Regions from separate parts of the Enterobacter cloacae complex sp. HYC080_NIDB genome, predicted to be linked through region 1. Evidence: predicted binding sites of a transcription regulator. Region 1 holds the regulator's gene; the other holds the start of a gene.
The links. The regulator LexA, encoded in region 1, represses DNA repair genes until DNA is damaged. The targets are predictions, from matches to a motif close to TNCTGTATGTACATACAGNA.
Positions count from the first base shown of each region.

Region 2: the regulator LexA is predicted to act here: its motif matches at 7,893-7,912, upstream of O1723_RS14120 (DNA translocase FtsK 4TM domain-containing protein).

Region 1 is NZ_CP114212.1:4,231,199-4,243,281, forward strand. Features, by position in the region: gene O1723_RS20100 (conjugal transfer protein TraF) at 8-1,267, opposite strand; gene O1723_RS20105 (cupin domain-containing protein) at 1,491-1,979, opposite strand; gene zur (zinc uptake transcriptional repressor Zur) at 2,095-2,607, shown strand; gene O1723_RS20115 (CsbD family protein) at 2,657-2,866, opposite strand; gene dinF (MATE family efflux transporter DinF) at 2,987-4,324, opposite strand; gene lexA (transcriptional repressor LexA) at 4,388-4,996, opposite strand; gene O1723_RS20130 (diacylglycerol kinase) at 5,105-5,473, opposite strand; gene plsB (glycerol-3-phosphate 1-O-acyltransferase PlsB) at 5,628-8,048, shown strand; gene gntU (gluconate transporter) at 8,175-9,515, opposite strand; gene gntK (gluconokinase) at 9,519-10,046, opposite strand; gene gntR (gluconate operon transcriptional repressor GntR) at 10,173-11,168, opposite strand; gene O1723_RS20155 (pirin family protein) at 11,260-11,955, opposite strand; gene O1723_RS20160 (oxidoreductase) at 12,079-12,083, opposite strand, start outside.
Region 2 is NZ_CP114212.1:2,959,453-2,971,535, forward strand. Features, by position in the region: gene dmsA (dimethylsulfoxide reductase subunit A) at 1-432, opposite strand, end outside; gene serS (serine--tRNA ligase) at 645-1,937, opposite strand; gene rarA (replication-associated recombination protein RarA) at 2,030-3,373, opposite strand; gene lolA (outer membrane lipoprotein periplasmic chaperone LolA) at 3,383-3,997, opposite strand; gene O1723_RS14120 (DNA translocase FtsK 4TM domain-containing protein) at 4,126-7,815, opposite strand; gene lrp (leucine-responsive transcriptional regulator Lrp) at 7,951-8,445, opposite strand; gene trxB (thioredoxin-disulfide reductase) at 8,990-9,958, shown strand; gene cydD (heme ABC transporter permease/ATP-binding protein CydD) at 10,073-11,839, shown strand; gene cydC (heme ABC transporter ATP-binding protein/permease CydC) at 11,839-12,083, shown strand, end outside.

The sequences.
Region 1 (12,083 bases):
GTGCACTTTAGAACGTCATGCTTAGCTGTGCCCCTGCGCCCCAGGTTTCGTCTTCACCGTAGAGGCCCATCAGGTCAACATGCACGGTGTTGAACGGCGCGAAGCCGACACCACCGGTAAAGACGTTGCTGTCGTTACCCTTCACGTCAGCGCGATAACCTGCGCGTACCGCCAGCCAGCTCAGCGGGGTTACTTCAGCACCTACCCCAACATACTGCGACGTATCTTCGCTCTTGAAACCTTTGGTTTCGGTCAGATCGCCATCAGCGGTCAGCGTAACAAGATCGTTGTGCCAGGCGGCGCCCGCGGTGACCAGCGGACGGATCTGGTAGGTGTCTTTATAGCTCACCACTTCTCCCGTACGCCCGTTGCGGATGCGGATATCCTTGCTGTCGATATCGCGTGACATCAGGTTTTGCCCGCTCAGGCCGACCGTCCAGTTTTCGCCAAAATCAGCGGCAATACCAGCATCAACGTTAAAGCCCGTATCGTCTGTACGGTAGCGGCTATCGTTCCACTTATTACTGTCGTAATCGTAGATGGAAGTGGTGTAGTTATAGATCCAGGTTTTTTGCAGTTTTGGCGTGACGCCAACAGAAACCGGGATGCCCCCGAGATCGAACTGACGGGCAACCGCAATACCGTAGTCGGACACAATCGCCGCACGGCCAGACGCCGTTGAGTTGAGGTTTTTGGTAATCTGATCCGTGCCATTCAGCGCTGCATCCAGAGCAACACCGGCCGCAACCACATCGCTTCGTTGAATACTGCGCAGATAATCAATATCTTGCTGGTCGATAGATGAGCTAACCCGACCATGAGCATAACCTTTGGCCATAAAGGCCACGGAAAGCACATCGTTAGGGATACTCACGGCAAGTCCTGCCCCTGCCGTTGCACGTGCAGTTTTACCCTTGAGATAGTCCAGTTCATCGGCAAGATCTTTGGCCGCGCCCTGGAACTGGTTGATCGAACCTAACGGATTGGTGATGACTTCAATAGGCGTAAGGTTATCAACCACATCCTTATAGTGATTGATTTTGTCGTTGATGGTATCAATCTCATCCTGAAGATTGTCTTCATCCGTCACCTGCACCCCAACGGATGGCAAAATGACCGTCACATCATCGTCCGGTTTTGCCTTTGCCAGCAGCGCGGGGTTGATTAACGCTCCGCTGCCATAACTGCCAGCGGCTACGCCCGTCCCGCCCATGGCGTCGCTACGTGATTCTGTCCAGGTATTGGCTGCTCCCGCCTGATTTGCCATAAACAGGGAAACAGCAATGCTAACCACCGAAAATTTAAAATGTTTTTTCACAGTATGCCCGTAATAGTTTGTTATTAGATAACCCCTGTCTGTTATCACCCAAACAGGAACGAACTATTGCTGTGAATAAGAAGCAAAAGACCCGCTATTTCTTTCCCTAAGTGAAATTCCCTTACGGCCTGTTGTAATTTGTGACGGCCTTCAATATTTATAGAAGAGGAAATTATTTTTTCACAGGTTTTCCATCATGCGGGCCAAAAAACTGCGGAGGATGGTCAACCCAGCGATCCTCCCGCGTGGCGGCATAGACCGGATTGAGCGGATAGTAGATGCGGTTGTGCTTCTTGTTGGCCTCGCCCACCACCAGTAATCGAACCTCTTCATCCGTGTTGTTGATAAAGGTATGGCAGACGCCGGTTCCGGCAGGAAAGCCCACGCTGTCGCCGGGTTCAAGTTTCCACAAATAGCCATTAATCCAGGCTTCAGGATAGCCCTCAAGCACGTAGATAAACTCTTCTTCGTCACTCTCTGCATGGGGATAGGATGTCCGACGCCCGGGCAATAAACGCTCATGATGAATGCCGATACGTCGGAGGCCAAGGCTGCGGGCCAGCGGTGCACCGATAGAAAAGAGCTCATTACTGTCGGGGTAGGTGGCGTCATCCGGCCCTTCTATGTCGCGCCAGTGCTTAATACAGTCTGGTTTTTTCATGATGATATTCCCGATTTGCGATGCGTCAGGTATAGCACAGCCTGACGGATATCGGTGTTTTTACCAGAACATGATAAAGTGAGGGTTTTACTTCCCAGAACATCCGAGGTGCTCAATGGATAAGTCCACAAAAGAGCTGTTAGCGCAGGCCGAAAAGCTGTGCGCGCAACGCAATGTGCGCCTGACTCCGCAGCGCCTTGAAGTCTTACGTCTGATGAGCCTGCAACAGGGTGCCATCAGCGCCTATGACCTGCTCGACCTGCTCCGCGAAAGCGAGCCGCAGGCTAAACCGCCAACAGTGTATCGCGCGCTGGATTTCCTGCTGGAACAGGGATTTGTTCATAAAGTGGAATCCACAAACAGCTATGTACTGTGCCATCTTTTCGATCAGCCCACCCACACGTCGGCCATGTTTATCTGCGACCGTTGTGGCGTAGTGAAAGAAGAAGCTGCGGAAGGCGTGGAAGACATTATGCATACGCTGGCGGCAAGAATGGGGTTTGCCCTGCGTCATAATGTGATTGAAGCACACGGGCTGTGTTCAGTGTGTGTCGAGGTGGAAGCGTGTCGACATCAGGATGAGTGTCAGCATGACCACTCTATTCTGGTGAAAAAAAAGCCGCGTTAGCAGCCAAAAGAAAAGGCGGCCTGAAGCCGCCCCAGTAGGTTATTCAGCGTTACCAGCGGTAATCATTGCGGGTTTCCCAGTCTTTGACTTCGTTTTCCGCCTGATCTTTCGCGTAGCCGTAACGTTCCTGAATTTTACCGACAAGCTGATCGCGCTTACCTTCAATGACGGTCATATCGTCATCTGTCAGCTTACCCCACTGTTCTTTCGCTTTACCTTTGAACTGCTTCCAGTTGCCGCCGATTTCGTCTTTATTCATCATCGTGTCCTCTTAGTTAAGCGTCGGGTCGTAACGTCCGTTACGTTCTTTTCTGCTGGACGTGATAATTATTGTAGTTAAGGATTCGGCGGTTGATTTCATATTCGGAATCTTTAACCATCACGATATATCGTGACGCGAAGGAAACCAGGTATTGTTTTGCCAGTGGCGGCGCCATATAAAAGCCAGCGACAGGCCACGCAGAGAGAGAAAGACCGCAAGCGCCAACCACAAACCGTGATTACCCAGCCAGGGAAGCGTCAGCAGCGTCAGGCCAAATCCTGCCGCCGCAACGGCCATACTGTTACGCATTTCCGCCCCGCGCGTCGCACCAATAAACATGCCGTCCAGCAGATAACACCAGACACCCACCACCGGTAAGATGACTTGCCAGATGAGATAGTGGCTCGCCAGTTCGCGCAGCGCAGGGAGAGAGGTCAGTAAAGCAACAATCTGTTCGCCGAAGCAGGCATAGACCACAGCAAACACCAGCGCTACCAGTCCTGACTGACGGCAGGCTGCCCGCCAGACATCATGAAGCTGCCCGCTTTCACGCGCGCCATACGCCTGCCCCGAATGTGCTTCAACCGCGTAGGCAAAGCCGTCCAGCGCATAGGCGGTAAACGTCAGCAGCGTCATCAATACCGCGTTGACCGCGACGATTTCAGGCCCCAGCCGTGCACCGAAGACCGTCAGCGCGCCGAAGCAGAGTTGCAGAAGCAGCGAGCGCAGCATGATGTCACGGTTAAGCGCCAGCAGCTTACGGATATTGCCGCGCCATGCGGTTTTCAGCAGCGCGAGGGAGATCCCGCGCATCGCCAGCACGCGCCAGACCATCCACAGCCCCATCACAAAGGTCCCGTATTCAGCAATCGCCGTCGCCAGTGCCGCGCCCCGCACGTTCATATGGAGGCCCATCACCAGCCAGAGATCCAGCACGATGTTGAGCAGGTTTCCCACGACCAGCAGAATCACTGGCGCACGAGCATACTGAACGCCCAGTAACCAACCCAGCAGAACCAGATTTGCCAGCGAAGCGGGCGCACTGAGCCAGCGGATTTCAAGAAAACGTCGCGCCTGCTCCAGTACCGCCTCACTGCCGCCAACGATATGGAGCGCAAGGTCAATCAGGGGATCGCGGAGTAAAACGATTAACGCGCCCGCGCCCAGCGCAAGAATCAGCGGCTGCACCAGCGCCCGCGCCAGACGTAACGGATCTTTTGCACCATACGCCTGTGCCGTGAGTCCGGTGGTGCTCATGCGCAAAAAGAGCAGCAGCATAAAGAGGAAGCTGGTTGCCGTCGCGCCAATCGCCACGCCGCCAAGATAGACAGGGGAATCGAGATGCCCAATAACGGCCGTGTCGACCAGACCCAGCAAGGGCACGGTGATATTGGAGAAAATCATCGGCAGTGCAAGACGCCACAATGCCTTATCGGATGCCGTCAGCAGTGACATGAGAAACACCGGGAGTGGTCAATAAGGCAGGCTACAGCGGAACCGTAGCCTGTCAGGAAGAGATTACAGCCATTCACCGTTGCGAATCACACCGACCGCCAGACCTTCGATAGAGAAGCTCTGTTCGCGGAGATCGACCACAATGGGAGAGAACTCGCTGTTTTCGGGCAGCAACTGAACGGTGTTACCCTGCTTTTTCAGACGCTTAACGGTCACTTCGTCATCAATGCGCGCGACCACCACCTGGCCGTTCCGCACATCCTGCGTTTTGTGTACCGCCAGCAGATCGCCGTCGAGAATGCCGATATCTTTCATCGACATGCCGCTTACGCGCAGCAGAAAATCTGCGCTCGGCTTGAACATACCAGGATCAACCTGGTAGTGGCCTTCGATATGCTGCTGCGCCAGCAGCGGCTCACCCGCAGCAACACGGCCTATCAGCGGAATGCCCGTCTCTTCTTCCACCAGCAGGCGGATACCGCGTGACGCGCCTGAAACAATTTCAATCACGCCCTTACGTGCCAGCGCTTTCAGGTGTTCTTCGGCAGCATTCGGAGAACGGAAGCCCAGACGCTGAGCGATTTCCGCACGCGTGGGTGGCATACCCGTCTGGCCGATATGATCCCGAATGAGATCAAACACCTCTTGCTGCCTGGTCGTTAATGCTTTCATTCCGCCCCCTGGGTGTATATACAGTTATGCTGTGAGTATATACAGTCAAAGGTGAATTTGGAACCAAAAACTGCACAAAAAACCAGGGACTTAATTATTCCTCGAGGCTCATCGGAAATGTGACCAAAGCAGCGTGACCCAGGTAATGACTGCAGTGATAATCGCCAGCAGCACAGCGGCAGAACCCATGTCTTTCGCGCGACCGGAGAGCTCGTGGAATTCTGAGCCAATACGGTCAACAACGGCCTCAATAGCGCTATTGAGAATTTCCACTATCATCACCAGAAGCACGGAACCGATGAGAAGTACGCGGGTAATAGCATCGACATCAAGGAAACAGGCGATGATGACCGCGATGATAGTGGCGACACCTTCCTGACGAAAGGCGGCTTCGTTGATCCACGCTGCACGGAAACCTTTCCATGAATAGCCGGCGGCTTTGATGATACGCGTTAACCCAGTGGTATTATTGGCCATTAAAAGAACCTTTTATGAAAAAAAGCGTCAGTAACAGGAACTGTAGCGCGTTTCGCTACAGCCTGAAGTATGACGGGTAACAACAGAAATTTTGCGCGCTTTCTGTTATCCTTGCGCCGCAATTGCATTATTAACCAGAGGCTTTACATCGTTTATGTCCGGCTGGCCACGAATTTACTACAAATTACTTAATTTACCATTAAGCATCCTGGTAAAAAGCAAGTCTATCCCAGCAGAACCCGCGCTGGAATTGGGGCTCGATACGTCGCGTCCTATTATGTACGTTTTGCCTTATAACTCGAAGGCAGACTTACTGACCCTTCGCGCCCAATGTCTGGCGCATGACTTACCTGACCCGCTTGAACCGCTGGAAGTCGACGGCACGTTGCTGCCGCGCTACGTGTTCATTCACGGCGGGCCGCGTGTGTTTACCTATTACACGCCAAAAGAAGAGTCCATTAAGCTGTTCCACGACTATCTCGACCTGCACCGCAGCAATCCCGATCTGGATGTGCAGATGGTGCCGGTATCGGTGATGTTTGGCCGCCGTCCGGGCCGTGAAAAAGGCGAAGAGAATCCGCCGCTGCGTATGCTTAACGGCATCCAGAAGTTCTTCGCGGTCTCCTGGCTGGGACGCGACAGCTTTGTGCGCTTCTCCCCTTCCGTTTCACTGCGCCGGATGGCAGATGAGCACGGTACCGACAAGATCATCGCGCAGAAGCTGGCGCGCGTAGCACGTATGCACTTCGCCCGTCAGCGCCTCGCGGCCGTCGGGCCACGACTCCCGGCGCGTCAGGACCTATTCAACAAACTGTTGGCCTCCAAAGCGATCGCCCGCGCCGTTGAAGACGAAGCGCGTAGCAAGAAGATTTCGCATGAGAAAGCCCAGCAGAACGCCATTGCGCTGATGGAAGAGATTGCCGCGAACTTCTCTTACGAGATGATTCGCCTTTCCGATCGTATTCTCGGCTTTACCTGGAACCGCCTGTATCAGGGCATCAACGTTCATAACGCCGAGCGTGTACGCCAGCTGGCGCATGATGGCCATGAAATTGTCTATGTCCCCTGCCACCGCAGCCACATGGACTACCTGCTTCTCTCCTACGTGCTCTATCACCAGGGGCTGGTACCACCGCACATCGCGGCCGGTATTAACCTGAATTTCTGGCCAGCGGGCCCGATCTTCCGCCGCCTGGGCGCCTTCTTTATCCGTCGTACCTTCAAGGGCAATAAGCTCTACTCCACCGTGTTCCGCGAGTATCTGGGCGAACTGTTCAGTCGCGGCTATTCCGTGGAGTACTTCGTGGAGGGTGGTCGCTCCCGTACCGGACGTCTGCTTGATCCGAAGACCGGCACGCTGTCGATGACCATTCAGGCGATGCTGCGCGGCGGAACCCGTCCGATCACGCTGGTGCCTATCTACATTGGTTATGAGCACGTCATGGAAGTGGGTACGTATGCCAAAGAACTGCGTGGCGCAACCAAAGAGAAAGAGAGCCTGCCGCAGATGTTGCGCGGCCTGAGCAAGTTACGCAACCTGGGTCAGGGCTACGTGAACTTTGGCGAGCCAATGCCGCTGATGACGTACCTGAACCATCACGTTCCGGAGTGGCGCGAATCCATCGATCCTATCGAAGCGGTTCGTCCTGCCTGGCTGACGCCAACGGTTAACGGCATTGCATCCGAGCTGATGGTGCGTATTAACAACGCGGGGGCGGCTAACGCCATGAACCTGTGCTGTACCGCGCTACTGGCTTCTCGTCAGCGCTCCCTGACCCGTGAACAGCTCACGGAGCAGCTGGACTGCTACCTGGACATGATGCGCAACGTGCCGTACTCGGTTGATTCAACGGTTCCTGCGGCTACCGCCAGCGAGCTCATCGATCACGCGTTGCAGATGAACAAGTTTGAAGTCGAGAAGGACACGATCGGCGACATCATCATTCTGCCGCGCGAACAGGCCGTGTTGATGACGTACTATCGCAACAACATCGCGCATATGCTGATGCTGCCGTCGCTGATGGCGGCCATCATTACCCAGCATCGCCACATTTCACGTCAGGAGCTATTGCGTCACGTTGATACGCTCTACCCGATGCTGAAAGCGGAGCTGTTCCTGCGCTGGAGCAAAGATGAGCTGGCCGTTGAGCTGGATAAACTGACGGAAGAACTTCGTCGTCAGGGGCTGATCACCGTTGCCAACGATGAGCTGCATATCAATCCGTCACGCTCCCGAACCCTGCAGCTGCTGGCGGCCGGCGCGCGCGAAACGCTGCAGCGCTACGCCATTACGTTCTGGCTGCTGAGTGCGAACCCGTCGATCAACCGCGGTACGCTGGAGAAAGAGAGCCGGACGCTGGCACAGCGCCTGTCTGTGCTGCACGGCATTAACGCACCAGAATTCTTCGACAAAGCGGTCTTCAGTTCCCTCGTGCTGACGCTGCGTGATGAAGGCTTCATCAGTGATACGGGCGATGCCGAGCCAGAAGAGACGCTGAAGGTTTACCAGATGCTGGCAGAGCTGATTACGTCAGATGTGCGCTTGACGATTGAGAGCGCGACGCAGGGCGAGTGATGTAAAAAAGCCGGGTGGTGGTTTCACCTTTCCCGGCCTGATGTTCTGCATAAGATGAAAAGATTAAGGCCCGGTCAGCGTTAACGCTACCGGGCCTTATTTTTGAGCCGGGTTAAATCACCGCATTCAGCTCAGCAACGTAAAGGCAATCATCCCGACAATCGCACCCGTCGTACCGAGGATGGTTTCCATCAGCGTCCAGGTTTTCAGGGTTTGCGCTTCGGTGGCGCCGGTAAATTTACCGAACAGCCAGAAGCCAGCGTCGTTAACGTGAGAGACCACAATTGAACCGCCCGCGATACAGATAGACAGCGCTGCCATCTGCGCACCGGAGTAGTTCAGCTGTTCAATCACCGGCATTACCAGACCCACGGCGGTTAAACACGCCACGGTGGCGGAACCCTGGATAATACGCACGGCCGCCGCCAGCACGAAGCAGGTTACCGCAATCGGCAGGCCCATTCCGGTCAGCGCTTCACCCAGAGCCGGGCCCACGCCAGAATCCACCAGCACCTGCTTGAACACGCCACCGGCACCAATCACCAGCAGGATAATACCCGCAGGCTGCAGCGCGGCACCGCAGATCTCCATCACGCGGTCTTTCGGCATTCCCTGACGCATCGCCAGGCCGTAAATAGCCACCAGACACGCCACCAGGATCGCCGTAAACGGGTGACCAATGAACTCAAACCATTCGTAGGCGGTAGAGCCCACCGGCACAAAACGCGCTGCGATGGTTTTCAGACCCACCAGGACCAGCGGGAGCAGGATCAGTGACAGACTGAAGCCAAAGGACGGCATTTTGCCTTCGCCCAGATGCGGCTCGGTGATGTCATCCGGAATGTGCAGCTCAACGTAACGGCTAATGAAGTTGCCCCACAGCGGGCCGGCAATGATCATTCCCGGGATCGCGGCGCACAGGCCAATCAGGATCATCCAGCCAAAGTCAGCGTGCATCTGGGAGGCCAGCAGCATCGGCGCGGGCCCAGGCAACAGAAACGCTGCCGCTGCCGCCACGCCCGCAAACAGCGGAATGACCAGCTTCACGAGGTTGGTACCGGTATGACGCGCCATAGAGAATGCCACGCTAATCAGCAGCACAACCGCCACCTCGAAGAACAGCGGCAGCGCGCAAATCAGACCCGCCAGACCAATCGCATAGTGCGCGCGGCTGTGGCCGAAGGATTTCAGCATCTTGACGGCAATCTGATCGACCGCGCCCGTCTCATGTAAAATCTTGCCAAACATCGCGCCCAGCGCGACCACAATCGCCAGGAAGCCGAGCGTGCCTCCCATCCCTTTTTCCATCGTCGCAGCGATCTTGTCGAGCGGCATACCGGAAAAGAGACCTGCACCAATAGAAACCACCATCAAAGCAACGAAGGCGTGCATACGCGCCTTCATCACTAAAAACAGCAGCAGCAATACCGAACCCACTGCTGTCAAAACTAGCGTTAATGTACTCAAAACTTACTGCCTTTTATTAATGACCTCGATGGTGCTGGCTACAACACCCTCCAGTGACTGATCGATATCAACCACTAAGACGTCTTTCTCATCTTCACCCGGCTCCTGGAGCGCGTCGAACTGCGTCACCAGCATCTGGGTTTTGAAGAAGTGACCTTTACGCGCCTTCAGTCGGCTTTCAATCACCTCGAAATCGCCTTTCAGGTAGATGAAAGAGAGGTTCGGGTTGCCGTCGCGCAGCAGATCGCGGTAGGTTTTTTTCAGCGCGGAGCAGACGATCAGCGAAACTTTGTTGGTACGCTGCATGGCGAATGCGGCGTCGTTCAGCGCCTGCAGCCACGGTTTGCGATCGTCGTCGTTGAGCGGCTCGCCGGAGGCCATTTTCATGATGTTGCTGCGCGGATGGAGGAAGTCACCATCAAGAAACGCAGCCTGGAGTTGATGCGCCACTTCGCTCGCCACGGCAGATTTACCGCTACCGGACACGCCCATCAGGACGTAAACGTGGTGATCATGATTAGTCGTGCTCAAAGGGTGTCCCTCAGTCAATTGTTACGGGTAACAGTTATCGGTAACATTGTCCTGCCGGGGCAAAAGAGAAGCAATATCCAAACGTGCGCGAAGTGAATAAGTGTGAGCTAGTTCAAATTTGTCAGCTCAAATAGATCCACCCGGTGACAAGGTGAAACCTAAATCTAACATCTTAGGCGTAACCGTCTCGCCACGAATGCGCGCCAGCAGGCGTTCTGCGCCAATGCGGCCCATACGTTCACGCGGTGTCAGCACGCTCGCCAGACGCGGCTCCATAACCTGGCCGATGTCATGGCCGTGGAAACCCGCAATCGCCATATCTTCCGGGATCTTCAGCCCCAGACGCTGGCATTCGAACGCTGCACCGACCGCAAGGTCATCGTTAGTACAGAAAATACCGTCCAGTTGCGGATACTCGCGTCGCGCCTGACGCATCAGCTCAATACCCGACGTATAGGAAGAGGACTGCTCAACCATTACGCTGTACGGGGTTAAGTTCGCGTCGAGCATCGCCTGCTCGTATCCCTTCTGTTTGATGATAGTACGTTCATCAAGACGCGCGCCCAGATAGGCGATATGACGATGTCCCCGGGCGATGATGGCCGCCGTCATCTGACGTGCCGCTTCGAAGTTATCAAAACCCACGGCGATGTCGAGGCACGGCGACTGGCTGTCCATCAGCTCCACCACCGGAATACCCGCCACTTCAATCATTTTTAGCGTGCGGGCGGTGTGCGTACGTTCGGTTAAAATCAGGCCGTCGATGTTCCAGGAAAGCATGGATTCAAGACGTTCTTCTTCCAGCTCCGGCTTGTACCCGTAGTGGGCGAGCATGGTCTGGTAACCAAACGCATCGGTGACGCTTTCAATGCCGCGAAGCACCTCGGCGAAAACCTGGTTGGTTAAGGAAGGCAGGAGGACACCCACCGCACGGCTGGTCGCATTGGAGAGAATATCGGGTGCGCGGTTGGGGATATAACCCAGTTCATCAAGGGCTGCGGCAATCTTGCCACGCAACGCCACGGAAACCTGTTCCGGGTTACGTAAAAAGCGGCTGACCGTCATTTTGGTCACACCGACGCGATCGGCGACATCCTGAAGTACGGGGCGTTTCTTTTTCATCGTCCTGAGAAATCTTGAAGTGAGAGATTTGCTCAGTTTATCACGGACAAAGCTCAACCTTCCCCGTTTAAAGGGAAGGTTGAGAAATTATTTAGACCGGCGGCAGGTCAAACAGCAGGATTTCACTTTCGCTGTCGGCGTGCACGGAGAGTGCCTGTTCATCCCAGATAGCCAGACCATCGGCAGTGGTGGCTTTGGTGCCGTTGATGGACACCTCACCTTTCACTACCTGGATCCAGACGCGGCGGTTAGCGGCAATCTGATGCACAGACTGTTCATCTTTCGCCAGCGCCCAGCGGTACAGCTCCATGTCCTGATGCACTTTCAGGGAACCTTCACGCGCATCCGGGGACAGCACCAGCTGTTTGCCCTGTTTGGCGTCGAAGCGGCGCTGCTCATAGCGCGGCGTGATGCCGGTCTCTTCTGGAATGATCCAGATTTGATACAGGTGCAGTTTTTCCGTTTTACTCGGGTTGTACTCGGAATGACGCACCCCGGTACCCGCGCTCATGATCTGGAACTCGCCCGCCGGAACCTGCTCTTTGTTGCCCATGCTGTCCTGGTGCTCAACCGCCCCTTCCAGCACATAGGTCAGGATTTCCATGTCTTTGTGCGGGTGGGTACCGAAGCCCTGACCTGCATCAATCACGTCGTCGTTAATGACGCGCAGTGCAGAGAAGCCCATGAAGTTCGGGTCGTAGTAGTCGGCAAACGAGAATGAATGCCATGAGTCCAGCCAGCCATGATTCGCGTGACCACGTTCGTTTGCTTTGCGTAAATAGATCATTGTTTTCACCCTCAGTTCGTTTCGATGGAGTAAGTGTGGATGCAAACAGCCTGGGATCATAGAGGGTGAAAATTGACTCCTCTGTTCAAAAATTGTGAACAAGCGCAGAGGAGCCGTTTTTGCTTATT
Region 2 (12,083 bases), 1.3 Mb from region 1:
GTAGGCTTCATCCCAGCTAATGCGCTCGAACTTCCCTTCCCCACGTTTACCCACGCGCTTCATTGGGTACTTAAGACGATCCGGATTATAGACGCGACGACGCATGGAGCGGCCACGCAGACAGGCGCGAACCTGGTGTAACCCTTCGTAGTTATCGTCCCCGGTATTGTCGGTTTCGACATATTTTATTTCGCCATCCACTACGTGCATACGCAGCGGGCAACGGCTACCGCAGTTTACCGTACAGGCACTCCACACCACTTTTTCCGGGACTGAGGCCGGGGATAGTGCATCCGCCGCTGACGCCAGTCGGGTAAAAGGGAGCGTGAAAGCGCTGCTGGCTACAGCCAGGCCGCCTATTGCCGTGGTTTTCATCAAACCACGGCGAGTGACCTCGGCAGCCAGCAATTCTTCAGGCGCGTTGATTTTCATAGAGACTCACTTTGGTTGCTCACAAAGAAAAGAGAGGCGGCACAAACCGCTATGTAGTTTTATATATAACGAAATTATTCGTTATCAGCTTTTTCTGCTGACTTTCATTCGGAGGAGTATTACTACTTTAGAGGCAGGGGGTATTGCGTCGTATCAATTCACAGGCATAAAAAAAGCGCCCGAAGGCGCTTTTTTTGTTTTGAGGCACATATTTAGCCGATGTACTGCTGACCTTTCATGTATGGGCGCAGCACTTCAGGGATCTCAATACGGCCATCTGCCTGCTGATAGTTTTCCAGCACGGCAACCAGCGTACGACCCACAGCCAGACCAGAACCGTTCAGGGTATGCACCAGACGGGTTTTCTTGTCAGATTTACTGCGGCAGCGTGCCTGCATGCGGCGCGCCTGGAAATCCCAGACGTTAGAGCAGGAGGAGATTTCACGGTAGGTGTTCTGCGCAGGTACCCACACTTCCAGGTCGAAGGTTTTGCAGGCACCAAAGCCCATATCACCGGTGCACAGCGCCATACGACGATACGGCAGGCCCAGCAGCTCGAGGACTTTCTCGGCGTGACCCGTCATCTCTTCCAGCGCGTCCATGGAGTCTTCCGGACGAACAATCTGCACCATCTCGACTTTATCGAACTGGTGCATACGGATCAGACCACGCGTGTCGCGGCCATAAGATCCCGCTTCAGAACGGAAGCACGGAGAGTGTGCGGTCAGTTTGATCGGCAGTTCGTCTTCGTCGATGATCTCATCACGCACGAGGTTAGTCAGCGGCACTTCTGCGGTAGGGATCAGCGCATAGTTGCTGCTGTCTGCTTCTTCATCCAGCGGACGGGTATGGAACAGGTCGCCGGCAAATTTCGGCAGCTGACCCGTACCGTACAGCGTATCGTGGTTGACCAGATACGGGACGTAGGTTTCGCTGTAACCGTGCTGCTCGGTGTGCAGATCCAACATGAACTGGGCCAGCGCACGGTGCAGATGGGCAATCTGGCCTTTCATCACCACGAAGCGAGAACCGGTCAGCTTAACCGCGGCCGCAAAGTCCAGACCCGCGTGCATTTCGCCCAGCGTGACGTGATCGCGCACCTCGAAGTCGAACTCGCGAGGCGTACCCCAGCGTTTCACTTCAACGTTGTCGTTCTCGTCTTTGCCGACAGGCACGCTGTCGTCAGGAATGTTCGGGATCGCCAGCGCAATATCGCGAATTTCGGCCTGAAGAACGTCCAGCTCGGCTTTCGCCTGATCCAGCTCTTCACCCAGTTTGTTCACTTCTAGGCGTAATGGCTCAATATCTTCCCCGCGCGCTTTCGCCTGGCCAATGGATTTCGATCGAGAATTACGCTCTGCCTGCAGATTTTCAGTTTGTACCTGCAGAACTTTACGACGCTCTTCAAGAGCGCGCAGCTTATCTACATCCAGCTTAAAGCCCCGGCGTGCCAGTTTTTCAGCGACTGCGTCTGGCTCATTACGCAGCAGATTGGGATCGAGCATGCTTATCCTGTGCTTATCGAATTAAAATAGGAAAATGTGACCACAGCCTGCGGTCACAAGGATACTATGCCAACATTACCGCAACGATCGAACTAACGGTAGCGTTTTATAGGGCTATTTTGATCCTGCCCGGCGAGCCAGGTGAGCTTTTCACCAATCTTGCCCTCAAGACCTCTGTTTGTAGGGTGGTAATAGCGGGTTTGTGCCATTTCCTGCGGGAAATACTCCTCCCCGGCGGCATAGGCGTTGGGCTCGTCATGCGCATAGCGATACTCCTGCCCGTAGCCCATCTCCTTCATCAGTTTGGTTGGCGCGTTGCGCAGATGAACCGGCACATCGTAATCCGGGCGTTCACGTGCGTCCGACATCGCGGCCTTAAACGCGGTATATACAGCATTGCTTTTCGGCGCGCAGGCCAGATAGACAATCGCCTGCGCAATCGCACGCTCGCCTTCTGCCGGGCCCACGCGGGTAAAGCAGTCCCAGGCAGAAAGGGCAACCTGCATGGCGCGCGGGTCAGCATTGCCGACATCTTCTGAGGCAATCGCCAGACAGCGGCGCGCCACGTACAGCGGATCGCCACCCGCGGTGATTATGCGCGCGTACCAGTAAAGCGCCGCATCCGGGGCGCTGCCGCGGACGGACTTATGCAACGCCGAGATCAGGTCGTAGAAACGATCGCCTTTATTATCAAAACGCGCGCTGCGCTCACCGGCAATTTCGGTCAGGAGTTCCGGCTTCAGCACCCGCTTTCCGGCATCATCCACTTCGGCCATATCGGCCATCATTTCCAGGGTGTTCAGCGCGCGGCGCGCATCGCCATTAACCAGCTCCGCAATCGCCCTGCGCGTTTCGTCAGGCAGAACGATATCCTGCCCGCCGTAGCCGCGTGCTTTATCGTCCATCGCCTGGGTCAGAACCTTTTCGATATCCTCGGCGGTCAGGGATTTGAGCAGGTAAACGCGGGCGCGAGAGAGCAGCGCCGAATTCAGTTCAAACGAGGGGTTTTCGGTGGTCGCGCCGATGAAGAAAATTGTGCCGTCTTCGATATGCGGCAGAAAAGCATCCTGCTGGCTCTTGTTGAAGCGGTGAACTTCGTCGACAAAGAGGATGGTGCGGCGCCCGGCATTACGGTTCTGGCGCGCGCGCTCGATTGCCTCACGGATCTCCTTTACGCCGGACGTGACCGCCGAGATACGTTCGACGTCAGCGTTGGCATAGCGGGCAATCACTTCAGCGAGGGTCGTTTTGCCGGTCCCGGGTGGTCCCCAGAGGATCATGGAGTGCAAATGCCCGGCCTCAATGGCCCGCGGCAAGGGTTTCCCCGCAGCCAGCAGGTGCTGCTGGCCGATGTACTGCGCTAAATTTTCTGGCCGCATACGAGCGGCCAGAGGTTGAAACGCATTATCTGAAAAATCGAGCGACAGATTGCTCACTCATGCCTCTTACTTATTGCGTTGGTCGTCCACCGTTACGCCCTGCGGCGGGGTAAAGGTGAATTTCGATGCATCCACGGCGCCGTTCTGCTGAGACTTGAGCTGGTAGCTGCTGCGCTGATCGTCCTGCTCAACCGCGCCGAACTGATTGATGGTCCCGTTGGTGCTGACGTTGATGGTGAACTGCTTCAGGTTGCCGTTGCTGCCTTTCGGCGTCAGGACAAACTCATCACCGTTCTGCTTAATATTGTACTGCTGCCAGTCGCTGGCCTGGTTGCGGGCAATCAGCATAAAGGGCGTATTGCTGGTGGCATCTTTCAACCAGGTTGCCGTGGCCTGCTCAACGAACGGGTTGAAGAACCACAGTGTTTTACCGTCAGAGACCAGGATGCTCTCATCCGGCTGAGTCATGTGCCAGTTAAACAGATTCGGGCGTTTTACCCACAAATCTCCCTGACCTTCCTGCACCGCGTTGCCGCTGCCGTCAGTCACTTTCTGCGTGAAGCTGGCGTGGAAGCTGCTCACTTTATCCAGTCGGCTTTTAAGGTCGCTGGCCGCATCAGCCCAGACGCTGCTGGCAACAAAACTGGTGAGTAATGCACAGGCGATGGCGATTTTTTTCATTGTTATTCCTTAAAATACGTCTTCCCGAAATGGGGTTTCCGTCATCTATTCTGGACCTGCCCGAAGGCAGGCGACAGAAGAAAATGCTTAATTTTGGCTGATTTACCCTTCTTTGCAATCGCTGAAGGTTAATCAAACGGCGGCGGCGCCAGCACCTCGCGGTTACCGTTATGCCCCTGCTCGCTCACGATGCCCTGGGCTTCCATCTGTTCGATGATACGCGCCGCGCGGTTATAGCCAATGCGGAACTGACGCTGGACGCCAGAGATCGAGGCTTTACGTTTTTCGGTGACGAAATTAACCGCCTGATCGAATAACGGATCCAGCTCTTCGCCGCCGTCAAAGCCACCGCCGCCGCCTTCGCTTTCCGTATCGCTGGTAATACCGTCCACATATTGTGGGCGACCGCGTGCTTTCCAGTCCTGCACGACGGCGTGAACTTCTTCATCGCGGACGAACGCACCGTGGACACGCACCGGAGAGGTGGAGTTCGGGCCGGAATAGAGCATGTCCCCCATACCCAGCAGCGACTCTGCGCCGCCCTGGTCAAGAATGGTACGGGAGTCAATTTTACTTGATACGGTAAAGGCGATACGCGTCGGAATGTTCGCTTTGATAAGACCCGTAATAACGTCCACCGAAGGACGCTGGGTGGCCAGCACAAGGTGAATACCGGCCGCACGCGCTTTCTGCGCTAGACGAGCAATCAACTCTTCCACCTTCTTACCGACGGTCATCATCAGGTCAGCGAACTCATCCACCAGCACAACGATGTAAGGCAGTTTTTCCAGCACCGGATGCTGGGCATCCATGCTATCGCCCGGCTTCCAGTAAGGATCCGGAATCGGACGTCCCATGCGCATCGCCTGAGCGATTTTCTCGTTATAACCGGCCAGGTTACGCACGCCCAATGCAGACATCAACTTGTAGCGGCGTTCCATCTCGTTGACGCTCCAGCGCAGGGCGTTGGCAGCGTCTTTCATGTCGGTGACCACTTCCGTCAGCAGATGCGGGATACCTTCGTAGACGGACAGTTCGAGCATTTTCGGGTCGATCATGATGAAACGCACATCTTCCGGCTGCGCTTTGTAGAGCATGCTGAGGATCATGGCGTTCACCCCGACGGACTTACCGGAACCTGTCGTACCGGCCACCAGCAGGTGAGGCATTTTCGCGAGGTCTGCCACCACCGGATCGCCGGCGATATCTTTACCCAGCACGACGGTCAGTGGGGATGGGTTATCACGGAACTTGGTGTTGTCCAGCACTTCACGCAGGTAGACGGTCTGACGTTTTTTGTTCGGCAGTTCAAGACCCACGTACGGTTTACCCGGAATCACTTCCACCACACGCACAGCCACGGTCGACAGAGAACGCGCCAGGTCACGAGACAGGTTAGAAATACGCGCGGCTTTTACGCCCGGCGCCAGGTTCAGTTCGAAACGGGTGATGACCGGACCCGGGGAGTAGTTCACCACATCCGCCTTAATTCGGAAGTCAGCCAGACGGGCTTCCACCAGACGGGCCATCTGCTCCAGAGCAAAAGTATCAACCGGCTCGACTTCAGCAGGGGGTGGCGTCAGCAGATCCAGTGAAGGCAGCGGCGTGCTTGGACGCTGCAGCGGACGGCTGTCACCGTTGCGCATCAGCAGCGGGTGAATCAGGCTCTCCTGCGGCTGTGGCGCTGGCTGCTGGAACTGCGGCGGCTGGTGTTGTGGCTGCTGCGGTTGAGCATACGGCTGCTGAACCGGTTGTTGCGGCTGCGCATAGGCCTGCGGGGCAGGCTGCTGACGCACAGGTTCAGCTTCAGGCATCACGCTCGGGGTAAATAAAGGCTCACTCGGACCATCATCCACCAGGTCTTTCATTGGTGAGAACTCGAAATCAGACAATGAGAACGGGTTGGCACCCGTTGGCTGTTCCCCGGAGTAGCGCTGCTGTTGCGTTGCCGCGAACTGACGCGCTAACTCTGCCTCTGCAGCTTCATCTTCATCGTCCAGAGCGGGCTCATCGTGCTGGTATTCTTCACCGTAGCGTTGATTCTGCTGTGCCGCGAACTGGCGAGCCAGTTCGTCCTGCTGCATGTCATCTGCGTCATCTTCGTAGTCCGACTCACGTGCTTTTTCTTCGGCCATACGCTGGGATGGCAGCTTGATGCCGTAAGAGGCAAGTTCACGACGGGTAGGAACGCGAACGCGGTTAGGGCGTGGCAACTGTGGACCAATCCCCTCTTTCACCTGAGGACGCGGTGCGCCACCCGTAGCCAGGCTGAAGACAGGTGCGGCAGCAGCAGCGGCCACGGTGGCCTGCTTCACGCTTTCGGCGACAGGTACAACCGCAGGCGTCGCGTCGACCGGCGGAACCGAAACTGAAGGTGCCTTCGTAACGGGCTCCTGCGCGGGTTCAGGCACAGGCTGATACCAGGCCGCCAGCTGCTCGCGTTCACGGGCGCGGCGTTCTTCAACTTCTTCAAAATAGTACATTGGCGGACGAGACGGTTTCACCTCTTCCATCACCTCAGGTTCAGGCTGAGGCTCTGCATATGGCTCCGCAAGTTCAACCGGTTCAGGCACATATTCCTGATACGGCTGGGCCACAGGCTGCTCATAGTGCTGCGGTTCATACTCAGGTTGCGGCGGCTGGTAAGGCTGCTGCCACGGCTCCTGCTGCACAGGAATATAGCTTTCAGGTTCAGGCGCGATGACGGGCTCCGGCGTATGGACACCGGGCGCGGTCTGCCACGCAACGTGTGGCTGCTGAATAACGGATTCTGGTGGTGGAACCGGCGCGGATGGCATCACGGCTTCGACAGGCGCGGCATACGCCTGCGCGGCCGTCGTGGCGGCTGCGGCTGCCGCAACCGGTGCGGTGACCGTATGGCCGTTCAGCAGCGGATCGTATTCGTCAAATTCACCCGGGGTAGCACGGCTGCCGGAGAACAGCACATCATCAGGATCGACAGCGGCACCCGCGGCACGGTACTCAACCTGCTCGTCTTCATCCATACGTTTACCGGAGAAGAGCGCGGCATCCGTTTTGCGTCCAAGCGGGTTGGCAAATTTTTCCGCGACGCGCTGGCGACGCGCCAGGGCACCGCGCAGAATACGGGCACGACGAGATTCACGACGCTGTACCGGGGCCTCGTCTTCCTCTTCGTACTCTTCTTCATAGTCGTCATCATCGACCCACGTATCGTCGCGGCGGGTCCGGTTGCTGGCGAACGTCAGGAGCGTGAGAATAAAGCTGCCGATTTTTTCGGCAATGCTCACCCATGACCAGCCGGTAAACAGCGTCAATCCTGCCGCCCAGATGCACAGCAGCGCCAGCGTGCCACCGCTGCTGTGCAGCATGGGCTGTAACGCAGAACTGAGCAGGCTACCAATGACCCCGCCGGAGGCAAAGTACCAGATGTCATCGGCGTTAATCGCCGCCAGCCCGCAGGAGGTGAGGATCAGTGCCAGCGCGCCAATCAGGCGCAGGGAAACCGCAAAATAGTCGATGTAATCATCGTTCTGACGATGACGCCATGCAAACCAGCATCCGCCGATGATAATGACGGGAATGGTGTAGGCCATCACACCGAATATGAAAAAGAGCGTGTCCGCAAGCCAGGCACCGGGTACACCACCTAAATTATGGATAGGTTCATGCCATGCGGTTTGTGACCAGCTGGGATCGGAAGGGTTGAAACTGAGTAAGGCTGCCATCAGCCAGACGGCAAAAAGGGCAATAACAATCAGCAAAGCCTCGAGGAGACGACGTCCGCTGCTTAGCTTCGATAGTGTGACTTCTTTGTCTTCAGTGTATTCCTGGCTCAAGAAAGGCTCTCCAGGTATCAGGCATATCCTGCCTGTTTGCTAAAACGGACAACAGCGCCGGGACTCCCCGGCACTGTTGCTGTATGGATTAACAGGAGTGTAATCAAACTACGCTGATTTTGCACCTGTTCCGTGTTAGCGCGTCTTAATAACCAGACGATTGCTCTGTTTGACCTCTTCCATCACCACATAAGTACGGGTGTCGTTCACGCCTGGCAGACGCAGCAGGGTTTCCCCCAGCAGCTTACGGTAGGCGGACATATCAGGCACACGGGTTTTCAACAGGTAGTCGAAATCACCGGACACCAGGTGACACTCTTGAATTTCTTCAAGTTTTTGTACAGCGGCGTTAAATTGCTCAAACACATCCGGTGCACCACGATTCAGAGTAATCTCAACAAATACCAGAAGTGAGGCATCCAGATAATGCGGGTTCAGCAGAGCCGTATAGCCCTGAATAAAACCCTGTCTTTCCAGTCGGCGCACACGCTCAAGGCACGGCGTCGGGGAAAGACCCACACGTTTTGAAAGCTCGACGTTGGAAATACGCCCATCCTTTTGCAATTCATTAAGAATGTTACGATCGATACGGTCGAGATCTTTGCCAGGGCGCTTCTTGCTATCTACCATTATTATTGTCTCTCTGTATTCCTTCCCTACTCCTGCCTGGACCCTGTGCACATCACTGTTCAGAGCCTGTACCCGTTAGTCATCACATCGCCTGGTTATGTATTTGACGCGATGCGGATTCGGGTTCTATTGGTAAGAAGACCGTTGCCCGAAGGCCGTCACCGACATCACGTATGGCGTCTGTCCACGCCATGCGTAGATTTCACTGACACGGTAAAAATGGCATTTACGTGCATGCCTATGCGGCATACGGTTAACGCGGTTTTTTTTCTTCCTTGAATGTTTTCGCAAAAGCGCAGGGGATTGTCAAAGCAAAACATCGATTTTTAGTACAAGATGCCGGATATTCATTACGGAGGGGTATTAATCCTCATTTTACTGCCTTATAAACGCGCGATTTTCAGCAGCAGACGTGATAACACTGCGCCAGATCCATCGGGCGTGGCTATTGCATATATCGAAAGCAAAACTCCAGTGCTCTTTTTTTACGGCAACAAATTCCCTACAATCCAGCCCATTGCCTGCCAACAACAATGGGGATCTCATGGGCACGACCAAACACAGTAAGTTGCTAATCCTTGGTTCCGGACCTGCGGGATATACCGCGGCGGTCTATGCTGCACGCGCTAACCTGCAACCGGTACTGATCACCGGTATGGAAAAAGGCGGTCAGCTGACCACCACCACAGAAGTGGAAAACTGGCCAGGCGACCCGAACGACCTGACCGGGCCGCTGCTGATGGAGCGCATGCACGAGCATGCCGCGAAATTCGAAACTGAAATCCTGTTCGACCATATCAACAAGGTCGATCTTCAGAACCGTCCGTTCCGCCTGACGGGTGACAGCGGCGAGTACACCTGTGACGCGCTGATTATTGCCACCGGCGCCTCTGCCCGCTACCTCGGCCTGCCGTCTGAAGAAGCGTTTAAAGGCCGCGGCGTCTCTGCCTGCGCAACCTGCGACGGTTTCTTCTATCGCAATCAGAAAGTCGCGGTTATCGGCGGCGGCAACACCGCCGTGGAAGAAGCGCTCTACCTGGCAAACATCGCCTCTGAAGTGCACCTGATCCACCGTCGTGACACTTTCCGCGCCGAGAAGATCCTGATCAAACGTCTGATGGATAAAGTGGCGAGCGGCAACATCGTGCTGCACACCAATCGCACCCTGGAAGAAGTAACGGGCGATCAGATGGGCGTTGGCGGACTGCGCATTCGTGACACCCAGAACACCGATAACGTCGAAACGCTGGACGTGGCTGGCCTGTTTGTGGCAATCGGTCACAGCCCGAATACCGCCATCTTCGAAGGTCAGCTGGAACTGGAAAACGGCTACATCAAGGTGCAGTCTGGTATTCACGGTAATGCAACTCAAACCAGCGTCCCTGGCGTGTTCGCTGCTGGTGACGTGATGGACCATATTTACCGTCAGGCGATCACCTCTGCGGGCACCGGCTGTATGGCCGCGCTGGACGCAGAACGCTATCTTGATGGACTGGCTGAACAAGGTAAATAATCTTTACAAGTCAGTAACAAACGTAAATAAAGGCGGCCACAGGTCGCCTTTATTTTTGCTCGCGTGTAACATGCAGATGTCTAATTTCTTATAACGTCACCTGCAAAATACGCAATGGAAAAAACCCGTCAACAAGAGTTAACACGCTGGCTGAAACAGCAAAGCGTTATTTCCCGCCGCTGGCTTACGATCTCCCGTGTTCTGGGGTTTGTCAGTGGTCTGTTGATTGTTGCCCAGGCATGGCTGCTGGCCCGCATTCTTAACCACATGATCATGGAGAACATTCCGCGCGAAGCGCTCCTGATGCCTTTTATCGTCCTGGTCCTGATTTTTATCCTGCGCGCATGGGTGGTGTGGCTGCGCGAGCGCGTCGGTTTCCATGCCGGACAGCATATCCGCTACGAGATCCGCCGTCAGGTGCTCGATCGTCTGCAGGAAGCCGGACCCGCGTGGATCCAGGGTAAACCGGCCGGAAGCTGGGCGACGTTGATCCTTGAACAGATTGACGATATGCACGACTACTACGCACGCTATCTGCCACAAATGGCGCTCGCCGTCTTCGTTCCGCTGCTGATTGTGATCGCCATCTTCCCGGTGAACTGGATGGCTGCGCTGATCCTGATGGGCACCGCGCCGCTGATTCCCCTCTTTATGGCGCTGGTCGGAATGGGTGCTGCGGATGCCAACCGCCGTAACTTCCTGGCATTGGGGCGCTTAAGCGGCCATTTCCTGGACCGTCTTCGCGGCATGGAAACATTGCGCATTTTTGGTCGTGGTGAAGCGGAAACCGAAAACATTCGTCGGGCATCGCAGGACTTCCGTCAGCGCACCATGGAGGTGTTACGCCTGGCATTCCTGTCGTCCGGCGTACTGGAGTTCTTTACCTCGCTGTCTATTGCCCTCGTGGCGGTCTACTTTGGCTTCTCCTATCTGGGCGCGCTGGATTTCGGTCATTACGGCACGGCAGTGACCCTTTCCGCCGGTTTCCTGGCGCTGATCCTGGCCCCGGAATTTTTCCAGCCGCTTCGCGACCTGGGGACGTTCTATCACGCCAAAGCGCAGGCAGTTGGCGCAGCCGATAGCCTGAAAACATTCCTGGAGACGCCGCTGGCGCATCCAGATCGGGGTGACGTGACGCTGAACAGCAAAGAGCCGGTAACCCTCGACGCGAGCGATTTCTGCATCCTCTCGCCGGAAGGGAAAGTGCTGGCAGGCCCGCTGAACTTCACCCTGCCGGCCGGAAAGCGCGTGGTGCTGGTTGGCACCAGCGGTTCCGGGAAAAGTTCTCTGCTGAATGCGTTATCCGGTTTTATGGCCTACACCGGTTCACTGCGGATCAACAAAACCGAACTGCGTCATCTCGATCCTGACGCCTGGCGTCAACAGCTCAGTTGGGTGGGGCAAAACCCGCAACTGCCTGCCTCTACGCTGCGTGAAAACGTTCTGCTGGCGCGCCCGGATGCGCGTGAAGATGAACTGCAATCGGTACTCGACCGCGCCTGGGTCAGCGAGTTTCTGCCGATGCTCCCGCAAGGTATAGATACCGTGGTTGGCGACCAGTCTGCCGGGCTGTCGGTTGGACAGGCGCAGCGCGTGGCCGTCGCCCGCGCACTGCTTAACCCGTGCCAGCTGATGCTGCTGGATGAACCCGCAGCCAGTCTGGACGCACACAGTGAGCAGCGCGTCATGGCGGCGCTGAACGCCGCCTCCTTGCAACAAACCACGCTGATGGTTACCCATCAGCTGGAAGGAATTGCTGACTGGGACGAGATCTGGGTGATGGAAAACGGACGTATTGTTGAACAAGGCGATTACGCCTCACTCATTGCCGCGCAGGGGCCGTTTGCCGCCCTGCTGGCAAACCGTCAGGAGGACATCTAATGCGTGCTCTGCTGCCTTATCTTGCGCTCTATAAACGCCATAAATGGATGCTGACGCTGGGGATTGTGCTGGCCATTGTGACGCTGCTCGCCAGTATCGGCCTGCTCACGCTTTCCGGCTGGTTCCTGTCGGCCTCGGCCGTGGCGGGGTTTGCCGGATTATACAGCTTCAACTATATGCTTCCGGCGGCAGGTGTTCGCGGTACAGCCATTACCCGCACGGCCGGACGCTATTTCGAGCGTTT